Regions from separate parts of the Enterobacter bugandensis genome, predicted to be linked through region 1. Evidence: predicted binding sites of a transcription regulator. Region 1 holds the regulator's gene; each other region holds the start of a gene.
The links. The regulator PurR, encoded in region 1, represses purine synthesis genes. The targets are predictions, from matches to a motif close to CANGCAAACGTTTGCNTG.

Region 1 (3,084 bases):
GTGGCATCGCGCACCCATAGCATCCCCAGGCAGCCCACGGCAAAAATGGCCAGCCCCAGCAGCAGCACCGGTTTACGCCCAAAGCGATCCGAAAGCGGTCCCCAGAGCAGCTGCGCGAAGGCAAAACCGGCCAGGAACAGGCTCAGGCTGGCGCTGATGGCGGCAGCAGGGGTTTGCAAATCTTCCTGCATGGCGGCAAACGCCGGCAGGTACATATCGGTGGCCAAAAAGCCCAGCACGCTTAAGCCGCCGAGCCAGACTAAAAAACCTTTCCTGGGTTGCACTGTTTTATTCTCCTGAGGAGGCAGGTATATGTTGGCGCTGAGTGTAGGGAGTGCAAAGCCGCTTGTGAAACGCTAATATTTGGCGGGTGCATTCAAATTTTTTGCAGGCAGAAAATGTGGTCCGATTATTCTCTTGAAGTGGTCGATGCTGTCGCGCGTAACGGCAGCTTTAGCGGAGCGGCGCAGGAGTTGCACCGCGTCCCTTCAGCCATCAGCTATACGGTGCGACAGCTTGAGGAGTGGCTGGCGGTACCGCTGTTTGAACGGCGGCATCGTGATGTTGAATTAACGCCCGCAGGGGCGTGGTTTTTGAAGGAAGGACGTTCTGTTATCAAAAAAATGCAGATCACCCGCGAGCAGTGCCAGCAGATCGCGAACGGCTGGCGGGGGCACCTTTCCATTGCGGTGGATAATATCGTTAAGCCCGAGCGCACCCGGCAGATGATTGTCGATTTTTATCGGCATTTCTCTGACGTAGAACTGCGGGTCTCGCAGGAGGTGTTCAACGGCGTCTGGGATGCGCTGGCGGACGGCAGGGTAGAGATGGCGATTGGCGCGACCCAGGCGATCCCGGTCGGGGGACGTTACGCCTTTCGCGATATGGGGATGCTGAGCTGGAAATGCGTGGTGGCAAGCGATCATCCGCTGGCGGCGACGGAAGTGCCGCTGAGCGATGATACGCTGCGCAGCTGGCCGTCGCTGGTGCTGGAAGATACCTCCCGCTCGCTGCCGAAGCGAATTACCTGGCTGCTGGACAACCAGCGGCGGGTTGTCGCCCCTGACTGGGGATCGTCGGCGACGTGCCTCAGCGCCGGGCTCTGCGTAGGCATGGTGCCCGCCCATTTTGCACGTCCGCGAATCGACACCGGTGAGTGGGTTGAGCTAACGCTGGAGAATCCGTTCCCGGATGCGGCCTGCTGCCTCACCTGGCAACAAAATGATGTCTCGCCGGCGATGGCCTGGCTGCTGGACTATCTGGGGGACAGCGAAACGCTTAACCGGGAGTGGCTGCGGGAGCCAGACTGACTGGCTCCGCAATGAGATTAACGACGGTAGTCGCGGAACGGGCCATCCGCAACGGAACGGCGTTCGATGAGGCGAGGATGAACTTCAATGGACTGCGACTCTTCACGCTTGTTGACGATCCTGTCCAGCAGCATATTGAAGGCGGTTTCACCCAGCGAATCTTTCGGCTGGTGAATGGTGGTCAACGCTGGCGTGAAGAAGCGCGCGTTGCGCACGTTGTCATACCCGATCACGGAGATGTCCTGCGGTACGCGCAGACCCAGCTCGTCGGCCGCACAGAGGGCGCCCATCGCCATGATATCGCCCCCGCAGAAAACGGCGGTTGGACGGTGCGGCTGGGAGACGATCTGCTGCATCGCGCGGTAGCCTGATTCCGGCTCAAAGTCGCCCTGCACGATCCAGTTTTCCGGCACGGTGATTAGCGCTTCTTCCATCGCTTTCATAAAACCGGCCAGGCGGCCCGCGCCGGTGTTGCGTTCCAGCGGACCCGGGATCACGCCAATCTCGCGGTGGCCGCGTTCGATCAGATAACGGCCCGCCATGTAACCGCCTTCGAAGGCGTTATCGATAACGGAGTCGGTGAAGTCGGCGCGCGCTTCGCCCCAGTCCATCACCACCATAGGGATATGGCGATACTCTTCCAGCATCGACAGCACGGATTCCGGGTACTCTGAACACATCACCAGCAGGCCGTCCACGCGCTTTTGCGCCATCATCGACAGGTAGGCGCGCTGTTTTTCAATGCTGTTCCAGGCGTTGCCGAGAATCAGGGTATAGCCTTTCTGGAAGCAGTTTTTTTCTACCGCTTCAATGATCTCGGCAAAATAGGCCGCTTCGCTGCTGGTCGCCAGCAGACCAATAGACTTGGTGTGATTAACCTTGAGGCTGCGCGCAACCGCGCTTGGCGAGTAGTGCAGCTCTTTGATCGCTGCCCAGACGGCGTTGCGCGTCTCTTCCGCCACAAAACGGGTTTTGTTAATTACATGTGATACGGTTGTAGTGGAAACGTTTGCGCGTTTTGCTACGTCTTTAATTGTTGCCATTAAATGTCACTCCAGACCATATCCTAAACTCCTGAAAAACTTGAAGGTAAACGTTTGCCTTCTCTCACCCTTATCACGCAATTTTGAATTGCGGCACGCCGGGAAAACGACACGGGACGTCAGGAGGGGGTCAATGGCCGGTACGCTAATAAATTTAGCGTGGAATTTTGGCCTATCTTGATGAAAAGGGGAAGAGGTAAAGTGTTTATCAGCTTAAATCCAGGAAGATTTTTGACGTAAACTGTGCAAAAATGAGCAAGCTCACTTTTCGTGGGGGGATTAAAAGGAGAAAAATTGATGAGTTCCGATCTGAAGTTTTCGCTGTTCACCACCGTTATTGTGCTGGCGCTGATTGTGGCGGCTGGCCTGACGGCTGCGCTGCATTGATTTACGCGGGGGGAGAGCCTTCTCCCTCCCGAACGCTCCGATTGTTACTTCTCTGGCAAAAATCTTTTGCCATTTTGTTAACTTCTCATTTTTTGTGATTGATGTCATGCTTTCCGCTTCTTTGTTCTGTGTCACCACATGACACGGCATCCGGAGTTGACGCATGAAAATCAATTTTCCCCTGCTGGCCCTGGCGATTGGCGCTTTTGGGATTGGCACCACTGAATTCTCCTCGATGGGGTTACTGCCCGTTATCGCCCGGGGCGTGGACGTCTCGATCCCGGCCGCCGGGATGTTAATCAGCGCCTACGCCATCGGCGTGATGGTAGGAGCGCCGCTGATGA
Region 2 (3,084 bases), 860 kb from region 1:
TTTTTTATCCTGTTACCTGAACGTTCGCAGCCGCTGCTTTTGCTCTTACTACGGCCTCGTCAACGTTATCCCCGGTGGCTAACGCCACGCCCAGACGACGCGTACCGTCGATCTCCGGCTTGCCGAACAGACGGACCTGCAGGCCTGCGCCCACCGCGCCTTCGACGTTATCAAACGTCACATTCTGGCTGGTAAGCTGCGGTAGGATCACCGCCGACGCCGCCGGGCCGTACTGGCGGATGCCGCCAACCGGCAGGCCGAGGAAGGCGCGCACGTGCAGGGCGAACTCCGAGAGATCCTGCGAAATGAGCGTGACCATACCGGTGTCGTGCGGGCGAGGGGAGACTTCGCTGAAGATCACTTCGTCACCGCAGACGAACAGCTCCACGCCGAACAGGCCATAACCGCCCAGGGCCAGAACGGTCTTACGGGCAATCTCCCGGGCACGCTCCAGCGCCAGGTCGCTCATCTGCTGCGGCTGCCAGGATTCTCGATAATCGCCATCTTCCTGGCGGTGGCCAATCGGGTCGCAGAAATGGACGCCGTCAACGGCACTGACGGTGAGCAGAGTGATTTCGGAATCAAACTTCACCACGCCTTCGACGATCACGCGACCGGCACCGGCACGGCCACCCTGTTGCGCATAATCCCACGCGCTGTCCAGCGCGCTGCTGTCGCGAATAAAGCTCTGACCTTTCCCGGAAGAACTCATCACCGGCTTAATGATGCACGGGTAGCCAATCTCTTCAACGGCCTGCAGGAATGCGGCTTTGTCACCCGCAAAACGGTAGCTTGAAGTAGGCAGCCCCAGCTCCTCCGCCGCCAGGCGGCGAATGCCTTCACGGTTCATGGTCAGCTTTGCGGCTTTCGCGCAGGGCACCACGCGCTGGCCTTCCTGCTCAAGGGCGATCAGCGTATCGGTTGCGATAGCTTCAATTTCCGGCACGACAAAATCCGGTTTCTCCCGTGCAATGAGCGTATGCAGAGCATCACCGTCCAGCATGTTAATCACATAAGAACGATGGGCGACGTGCATGGCGGGCGCGTCGGCGTAGCGGTCTACGGCAATCACCTCCACCCCTAAACGCTGACACTCAATGGCGACTTCTTTACCCAGTTCGCCCGATCCCAACAGCATTACGCGCGTCGCCGCAGGTCGCAGCGCGGTTCCTAAACGAGTCATAACATTCCCCCTGAAAAAGATGCGCGCAGTATAAACGAAAACGTTTGCGTCTGTCTTGCGCACGGCAAAAGGGCAGACCAGAAATTTGCGCTTCTTTAGGCTTGATGGACATTTCCTGACGCCTGCTCGCTTACGCTGGAGAACATGTTAACCGTTAAGCGAGGGAAACCATGTCAGGCTGGTTAAATCAACTGCAATCCATGTTAGGGCAGAAAACGTCTGGTTCCGGCGAACAGGGGCTAAGCAAACTGCTGGTACCGGGGGCGCTCGGTGGGCTGGCAGGGCTGCTGGTTGCCAATAAATCCTCACGCAAGCTGCTGGCGAAGTACGGTACCGGCGCGCTGCTGGCCGGGGGCGGCGCTATCGCCGGCACCGTGCTGTGGAACAAATATAAGGACAGGGTGCGAGCGGCGCACCGCGATGAACCTCACTATGGGGAGCATACTTCTCCGCTGGATCTGCGCACGGAGCGGCTCATCCTTGCGCTGGTGTTTGCCGCCAAAAGCGACGGGCATATTGATGATAATGAAAGAGCGGCTATCGAACAGCAGCTGCGCGAGGCGGGTGTTGAAGAACAGGGCAGAACGCTGGTGGCGCAGGCCATTGAACAGCCGCTCGATCCGCAGCGTCTGGCACTGAGCGTGAAAAATGAGGAAGAAGCGCTGGAACTCTATTTTCTCAGCTGTGCCGCCATAGATATCGATCACTTTATGGAGCGTAGCTACCTTAACGCCCTCGGCGACGCGCTGAAGATCCCTCAGGACGTGCGCGAGGGGATAGAAAAAGATATCGGGGAACAAAAACAGGCGCTACAGGGCTAACTCGCGCTCCCGGGGTCATGTTTCGCTTGCATCATGCGCGGGTTTTGCCAACCTTATAGGGTGTAAAACTTAAAAGAATGATGACATGCCACCGAAAGCCCGACGTACTCCTTATGCGATCGTCACGCATGGCGATACGCGCATAGACAACTACTACTGGCTGCGGGACGATTCGCGTTCCCGGCCAGAGGTGCTCGACTACCTGCACGAGGAAAACGACTATGGCCGCAGGGTCATGGCCAGCCAGCAGGCGCTGCAGGACCAGCTGCTGAACGAAATGGTGCAGCGTATTCCCCAGCGCGACATCTCCGCGCCCTGGACCAAAAACGGCTATCGCTATCGCCATATCTATGAGCCGGGCAACGAGTATCCCATCTATCAACGACAGTCGGTATTAAGCGCCGAGTGGGATGAATGGGACATTTTGCTGGATGCGAACCAGCGTGCCGCCCACAGCGAGTTTTATACCCTGGGCGGTATGTCCATCTCCCCGGACAACACCATCATGGCGCTGGCGGAGGATTATCTCTCCCGGCGCCAGTACGGCCTGCGTTTTCGCAATCTGGAAACCGGCAACTGGTATCCGGAAATGCTGGAAAACGTCTCCCCGGATTTTGTCTGGGCGAACGATTCCGAGACGGTCTACTACGTTAAAAAGCACGCCTCCACGCTGCTGCCTTATCAGGTGTGGCGCCATACCGTAGGCACGGACTCAGCCGATGACGAGCTGGTCTATGAAGAGAAAGACGAAACGTTTTATGTCAGCCTGCATAAAACCTCCTCGCGCCACTATGTGATTATCTTCCTCGCCAGCGCCACCACCTCGGAAGTGCTGCTCCTGGATGCCGAACTGCCTGACGCCCAGCCGCTCTGTTTCCTGCCGCGCCGCAAGGACCACGAGTACAGCCTGGATCACTTCCAGCACAGCTTTTATCTGCGTTCGAATCGTGAAGGCAAGAACTTTGGTCTGTACAAAACCAAGGTGCGCGACGAGCGCAAGTGGGAGGTGCTCATTCCCGCGCGGGATCAGGTGATGCTGGAAGGGTTCACGCTGTTTACCGACTGGCTGGTGGTGGAGGA
Region 3 (3,084 bases), 230 kb from region 1:
CCAATCATGGTGAACGATATTGCGGGCACGCCTGCTGCCGTAAAATGGATGTACGCCATCGAAGCCTGCCTGTCATTAACGCTGCTTTATCCGATTGCCCGCTGGAGTGAACGGCGTTTTCGCCTGGAGCATCGCCTGATGGCCGGGCTATTTCTGATGACGCTGAGCATGATGCCGATCGGTCTGGTAAACACGCTTCAGCAGCTTTTTACGCTGATCTGCACCTTCTATATCGGCTCCATCATCGCCGAGCCCGCCCGCGAAACGCTGAGCGCCTCGCTTGCGGATGCGCGTGCGCGCGGCAGCTATATGGGCTTCAGCCGCCTGGGTCTGGCCTTTGGCGGTGCGCTGGGTTACGCCGGCGGCGGCTGGCTGTTCGATGCCGGCAAAGCGCTGAACCAGCCGGAACTCCCCTGGATGATGCTCGGCGTGGTGGGCGTCATGACGCTTCTCGCCCTGTGGTGGCAGTTCAGCCAGAAGCGCAGCGCGAGCGGCATGCTGGAGCCTGGCGCGTAGCCTTTCCCTCGGGCGGGAGCCTCTCCCGCCCCACTTCTCAGTTTTTTCTGCTGGTTTCTGCCCATTCACGCTGACATACTGGCGTAACAGGACAGAAGCGCCGATTTTTCGTTGAGGAGCACTATGAAGAAAATTGTCTTAGCCGCGGCATTCGTTGTCAGCGGTCTGCTGGTGGGCTGTAACCAGCTTACGCAATATACCGTCAGTGAGCAGGAAATTAATCAGGCGCTGGAAAAACATAACAATTTCTCTAAAGACATTGGCGTGCCGGGGCTGGCCGATGCCCACATCGTGCTCACCAATCTCACCAGCCAGATTGGTCGCGAAGAGCCGAATAAAGTCACTCTCGCAGGCGATGCCGCGCTTGATATGACGTCCCTTTTTGGCAATCAGAAAGCCAACATCAAGCTCAAGCTGAAGGCGCTCCCCGTTTTCAACAAAGAGAAAGGGGCGATATTCCTGCAGGAGATGGAAGTGGTCGATGCACAGGTTTCGCCGGACAAAATGGCGCCGGTACTGCAAACCCTGATGCCCTATCTGAACCAGTCGCTGCGAAACTACTTTAACCAGCAGCCGGCGTACGTCTTAAGCGAAGACAACAGCCAGGGTGAAGCTCTCGCGAAGAAATACGCAAAAGGGATAGAGGTGAAACCGGGAGAGATCGTTATTCCTTTCACCGATTAACCTGAAGGGCGCTGCGGCGCCCTTTTTTTTACGGAAAAGTGTGCAAACGAAAACGTTTCCGCTTATGATTTGTGTCCGGCAAAAACAGCCATCCTTATGACTGATTCCTGACAAGCCGGAGCTTCCATGACTGCACAACCCCAGGTTCTTAAAATCCGCCGCCCAGACGACTGGCATATCCATCTGCGCGATGGCGATATGCTGAAAACCGTCGTGCCCTATACCAGTGAAATTTATGGCCGCGCGATTGTCATGCCAAACCTGGTTCCGCCAGTCACCACCGTCGATGCCGCCATTGCCTACCGTCAGCGCATTCTGGATGCCGTTCCGGCGGGACATGATTTCACTCCATTGATGACCTGCTACCTGACCGATTCACTGGATCCGAACGAAGTGGAACGCGGGTTTAACGAAGGCGTATTTACGGCGGCGAAACTCTACCCTGCGAACGCCACCACCAACTCCAGCCACGGCGTCACCAGTATTGATGCCATCATGCCGGTGCTGGAGCGCATGCAGAAACTGGGCATGCCGCTGCTGGTACACGGTGAAGTAACGCATGCGGAGATTGACATCTTCGACCGTGAAGCCCGTTTTATCGAAACCGTGATGGAGCCCCTGCGCCAGCGCCTGCCGGCGCTTAAGGTGGTCTTTGAGCATATCACCACCAAAGACGCGGCAGAGTATGTTCGCGACGGTAACGAACTGATCGCTGCGACTATCACCCCGCAGCATCTGATGTTTAACCGTAACCATATGCTGGTGGGCGGAGTGCGCCCTCACCTGTACTGCCTGCCGATCCTCAAGCGCAACGTTCACCAGCAGGCGCTGCGCGAGCTGGTCGCCAGCGGATTCACTCGTGCGTTCCTGGGCACAGACTCCGCGCCTCACGCCCGCCATCGCAAAGAGGCAAGCTGCGGCTGCGCGGGCTGTTTCAACGCCCCAACGGCGCTTGCCAGCTACGCAACCGTATTTGAAGAGATGAACGCGCTGGAACATTTCGAAGCGTTCTGCTCCCTCAACGGCCCGCGCTTCTACGGCCTGCCGGTCAATGACACCTTCATTGAGCTGGAGCGCAAAGCGAGCCAGGTTGAGGAGTCTATCGCGCTGACGGATGACACGCTGATCCCCTTCCTGGCAGGTGAAACCGTAAGCTGGACGGTAAAACGCTAAAAAATCAACGCCCCTTGTTGTCAAACCGACAATATGCCTGTATAAATAAACAGTATATTACACAGGGGGCATTTATGCGTATTGAAGTCACCATAGCCAAAACTACCGTTCTGCCTGCCGGCGCGCTTGACGCTCTGGCAGGCGAATTATCCCGTCGTATTAACAACACCTTTCCCGACAACTCGGGTGCCGTAACGGTGCGTTACGCCGCAGCGAACAACCTCTCCGTCATGGGTGCCGCAAAAGAAGATAAAGATCGCATTAGCGAAATCCTGCAGGAAACGTGGGAAAGCGCAGACGACTGGTTCATAACCGATTAACACTGCTCCCTCATTGTGTTTTTTGCCGGGTCGCCCCGGCTTTTTTTTGCCTGTAATTTCGAAAGTTCAAATTAATTCAGCGTGTTCTTAAAAAATCGTGAACGAGATGGTGTTTTATTGTTCGAACAATCCTAAAAAGCAGAAAAATGTGTTGCTACCTGTTTATTTTTCCCGTTGGAACCCTTATTACTTGGTATACTGAAGAAGCTTTCAGAAAAACATGCATTGAACCTCAGAGCCGTTGTCTTCTAACACGCATTAAGGGGGTTATAATGGAAAAGAATAACGAAGTCATCCAGACCCATCCGCTTGTAGGCTGGGATATCAGTACCGTAGATAGCTACGATGCACTGATGCTGCGTTTGCACTACCAGACCCCAAATCAACTCAA
Region 4 (3,084 bases), 1.9 Mb from region 1:
GTCTGGAGCAAAATATAGAACGCCAGCAGCACAATAAGCAGGGCTACCAGAAGATAGACGAGTAGCTTTCCAATAAATTTCATGGTCTTCCATCCCGCGAAACGAACATAAGGGAGTTATGCACGATTTATGCGCAATGCTCAAGGCGGGAATGGTGTAATTAGATGTCACGGCAGGCATTGACTGCCTGCCGTGAGGGAGATCAGTTCTTCTCAGGCGGGAAAACGAGGTTCAGCACGATAGCGGTGATACCGCCCGCGGCAATGCCGGAAGAGAGCAGGTTTTTAACCCAGTCCGGCGCAAACTGCAGGATCAGCGGCTGCTGGGAAACACCCAGACCAACGGCCAGCGACAGCGCGATAATCATGATCGCGCGACGGTTCAGCGGCTCGCGCGAGACGATACGCACGCCGGAGGCCGCGATAGTCCCAAACATCACCAGCGTTGCGCCGCCCAGCACCGGCTCAGGAATGTGCTGCACAAAGCCGCTCACCGCCGGGAACAGGCCGAGGACGATCAGCATCAGCGCCACCACGAAACCAACGTAGCGGCTGGCCACGCCGGTCAGCTGGATCACACCGTTGTTCTGGCCGAAGCAGGAGTTCGGGAAGGTGTTGAATACCGCAGAGACAAACGAGTTCAGGCCGTTCGCCAGCACGCCGCCTTTCAGACGCTTCATGTACAGCGGGCCGGACACCGGCTGCTCGGAGACATCGGAGGTGGCGGTGATATCACCGATGGTCTCCAGAGAAGTAATCATAAAGACCAGCATCAGCGGCAGGAGCAGACCCCAGTCTATGCCCAGGCCGTAATAAAGCGGCGTTGGGACGGTGATCAGCGCGCTGTTGGTCGGCGTGGTGTTCTCCGGCAGCATCCCCAGCGCCCACGCCAGCAGATAGCCCGCCGCCATGGCGATCACCAGCGAGGCCACGCGCAGGTAAGGGTTACGCTGACGGTTAAGCAGAATGATGATCGCCAGCACCACACCCGCCAGCAGCAGGTTTTTCGGCGCGCCGAAGGTGTGGTCGCTCATTGCCGCGTAGCCGCCGCCGATGGAGGTGAGGCCCACCTGAATCAGCGACAGGCCGATAATCATCACCACCACGCCGGAAACCAGCGGGGTGATCACACGGCGAGCCAGGTGCAGAACGCGGGAGATGACCATCTCCGTGCAGCTTGCCAGCATCAGCGTGCCGAACAGCGCCGCCATCATGGTCGGAACATCCGCACCGCCGGTTTTCAGCGCCGTACCGCCCATGATCAGCGGCGCCACGAAGTTAAAGCTGGTGCCCTGAATCGACAGTAGCCCAGACCCCACCGGGCCCCAGGCTTTAATTTGAATAATGGAGGCCACGCCGGAGGCGAACAGAGACATACTGATAATGTGCTGCGTGTCCTGCGCCGGTAAACCGAGCGCCTGGCAAATCAGCAGCGCCGGGGTGATCACCGCAACAAACATCGCCAGAAGATGCTGGCAGGCGGCAAAAAGCGTCTGCGGCAGCGGCGGTCGGTCTTCAAGGCGGTAAATCAGTTCGCTATTTTGCTTCTGCGCAATCGGTTGCGCATCTGGCGATTCTATGGTGTTAACGGACATCGGCGGCAATCCCACGGTGGAAAAGCGGGCATTTTATCTGACCACCTGGTAAAAGCAAACGATTGCCAGCAAAAAAAAGGAAGAAAATCTGCCGCTGTGAGCAGGTTTTTTACAACCTATCGGAAAAAAAAATTACACTTTTTGCGCCGGGGGCTCATGACGAGCGCAAACCGGCCCAGGATAACGCCGCGTGTGTATGGAATACGCGCATAACAGGAGCCTTTTATGATTCATCTCGATACGTTGTCGACCCTTGTTGCCGCAACGCTGGTTCTTCTGCTTGGTCGCAAGCTGGTCCACAGCGTTTCCTTTCTGAAAAAATACACTATTCCTGAACCTGTCGCCGGCGGTCTGCTGGTGGCGCTGGCCTTGCTGATACTGAAAAAAAGCATGGGCTGGGAAATTGATTTTGATATGTCCCTGAAAGACCCGCTGATGCTGGCTTTCTTTGCCACCATCGGCCTGAACGCCAACCTGGCGAGCCTGCGCTCGGGCGGTAAGGTGCTCGGCGTGTTTCTGATTGTGGTGGTGGGGCTGCTGCTGATGCAAAATGCGATTGGCATCGGTATGGCAACGCTGCTGGGGCTGGATCCGCTGATGGGGCTGCTGGCGGGGTCGATTACCCTTTCGGGCGGTCACGGCACCGGCGCGGCGTGGAGCAAGCTGTTCATCGAACGCTACGGTTTTGAAAACGCGACGGAAGTGGCGATGGCCTGCGCGACCTTTGGCCTGGTACTGGGTGGCCTGATTGGCGGCCCGGTAGCGCGTTATCTGGTGAAGCACTCCACCACGCCGAATGGCAGACCGGACGATGAAATGGTGCCGACCGCGTTTGAAAAACCGGACGTTGGACGCAGCATCACCTCGCTGGTGATGATTGAAACCATCGCGATGATTGCCATCTGCCTGACCGTGGGCAAAGTGGTTGCGCAATGGCTGGCGGGTACCGCGTTTGAACTGCCGACGTTTGTCTGCGTGCTGTTTATCGGGGTGATCCTGAGCAACGGTCTGGCGCTGATGGGCTTCTACCGCGTGTTTGAACGGGCGGTATCGGTGCTCGGCAACGTCTGCCTGTCGCTGTTCCTGGCGATGGCGCTGATGAGCCTGAAGCTGTGGGAGCTGGCCTCGCTGGCGCTGCCGATGGTGGCGATTCTGGCGGTGCAGGCGCTGTTTATGGCGCTGTATGCCATGTTCGTGACCTGGCGCATGATGGGGAAAAACTATGATGCGGCGGTGCTGGCGGCCGGTCACTGCGGGTTTGGTCTGGGGGCTACCCCTACGGCTATCGCCAACATGCAGGCGATCACTGAACGGTTCGGGCCATCGCATATGGCGTTTCTGGTGGTCCCGATGGTCGGCGCATTCTTCATTGATATCGTCAACGCGCTGGTGATCAAGCTGTACCTGATGCTGCCGATATTTGCCTGAGATCAGGCGTTGGAATACCGTTCGGTTTCCGGCATCCAGCGTTCAATTAACGCTGCCGCCTG

Region 2: purT (formate-dependent phosphoribosylglycinamide formyltransferase) is a predicted target of PurR. The motif match lies at 1,217-1,234, and genes of this name have one in related genera.
Region 3: pyrC (dihydroorotase) is a predicted target of PurR. The motif match lies at 1,246-1,263, and genes of this name have one in related genera.
Region 4: gltS (sodium/glutamate symporter) is a predicted target of PurR. The motif match lies at 1,646-1,663, and genes of this name have one in related genera.

The regions. Positions count from the first base shown of each region.
Region 1 is NZ_LT992502.1:2,008,595-2,011,678, forward strand. It holds gene punC (purine nucleoside transporter PunC) at 1-284, opposite strand, end outside; gene punR (DNA-binding transcriptional activator PunR) at 399-1,310, shown strand; gene purR (HTH-type transcriptional repressor PurR) at 1,328-2,353, opposite strand; gene cydH (cytochrome bd-I oxidase subunit CydH) at 2,651-2,740, shown strand; gene DG357_RS09870 (MFS transporter) at 2,904-3,084, shown strand, end outside.
Region 2 is NZ_LT992502.1:2,873,050-2,876,133, reverse strand. It holds gene purT (formate-dependent phosphoribosylglycinamide formyltransferase) at 5-1,183, opposite strand; gene DG357_RS13985 (tellurite resistance TerB family protein) at 1,354-2,004, shown strand; gene ptrB (oligopeptidase B) at 2,090-3,084, shown strand, end outside.
Region 3 is NZ_LT992502.1:1,780,046-1,783,129, reverse strand. It holds partial or broken gene mdtH (multidrug efflux MFS transporter MdtH) at 1-516, shown strand, start outside; gene DG357_RS08670 (lipoprotein) at 640-1,200, shown strand; gene pyrC (dihydroorotase) at 1,327-2,373, shown strand; gene dinI (DNA damage-inducible protein I) at 2,448-2,693, shown strand; gene bssS (biofilm formation regulator BssS) at 2,966-3,084, shown strand, end outside.
Region 4 is NZ_LT992502.1:88,537-91,620, forward strand. It holds gene DG357_RS00445 (AsmA family protein) at 1-83, opposite strand, end outside; gene xanP (xanthine/proton symporter XanP) at 203-1,594, opposite strand; gene gltS (sodium/glutamate symporter) at 1,820-3,022, shown strand; gene recG (ATP-dependent DNA helicase RecG) at 3,025-3,084, opposite strand, start outside.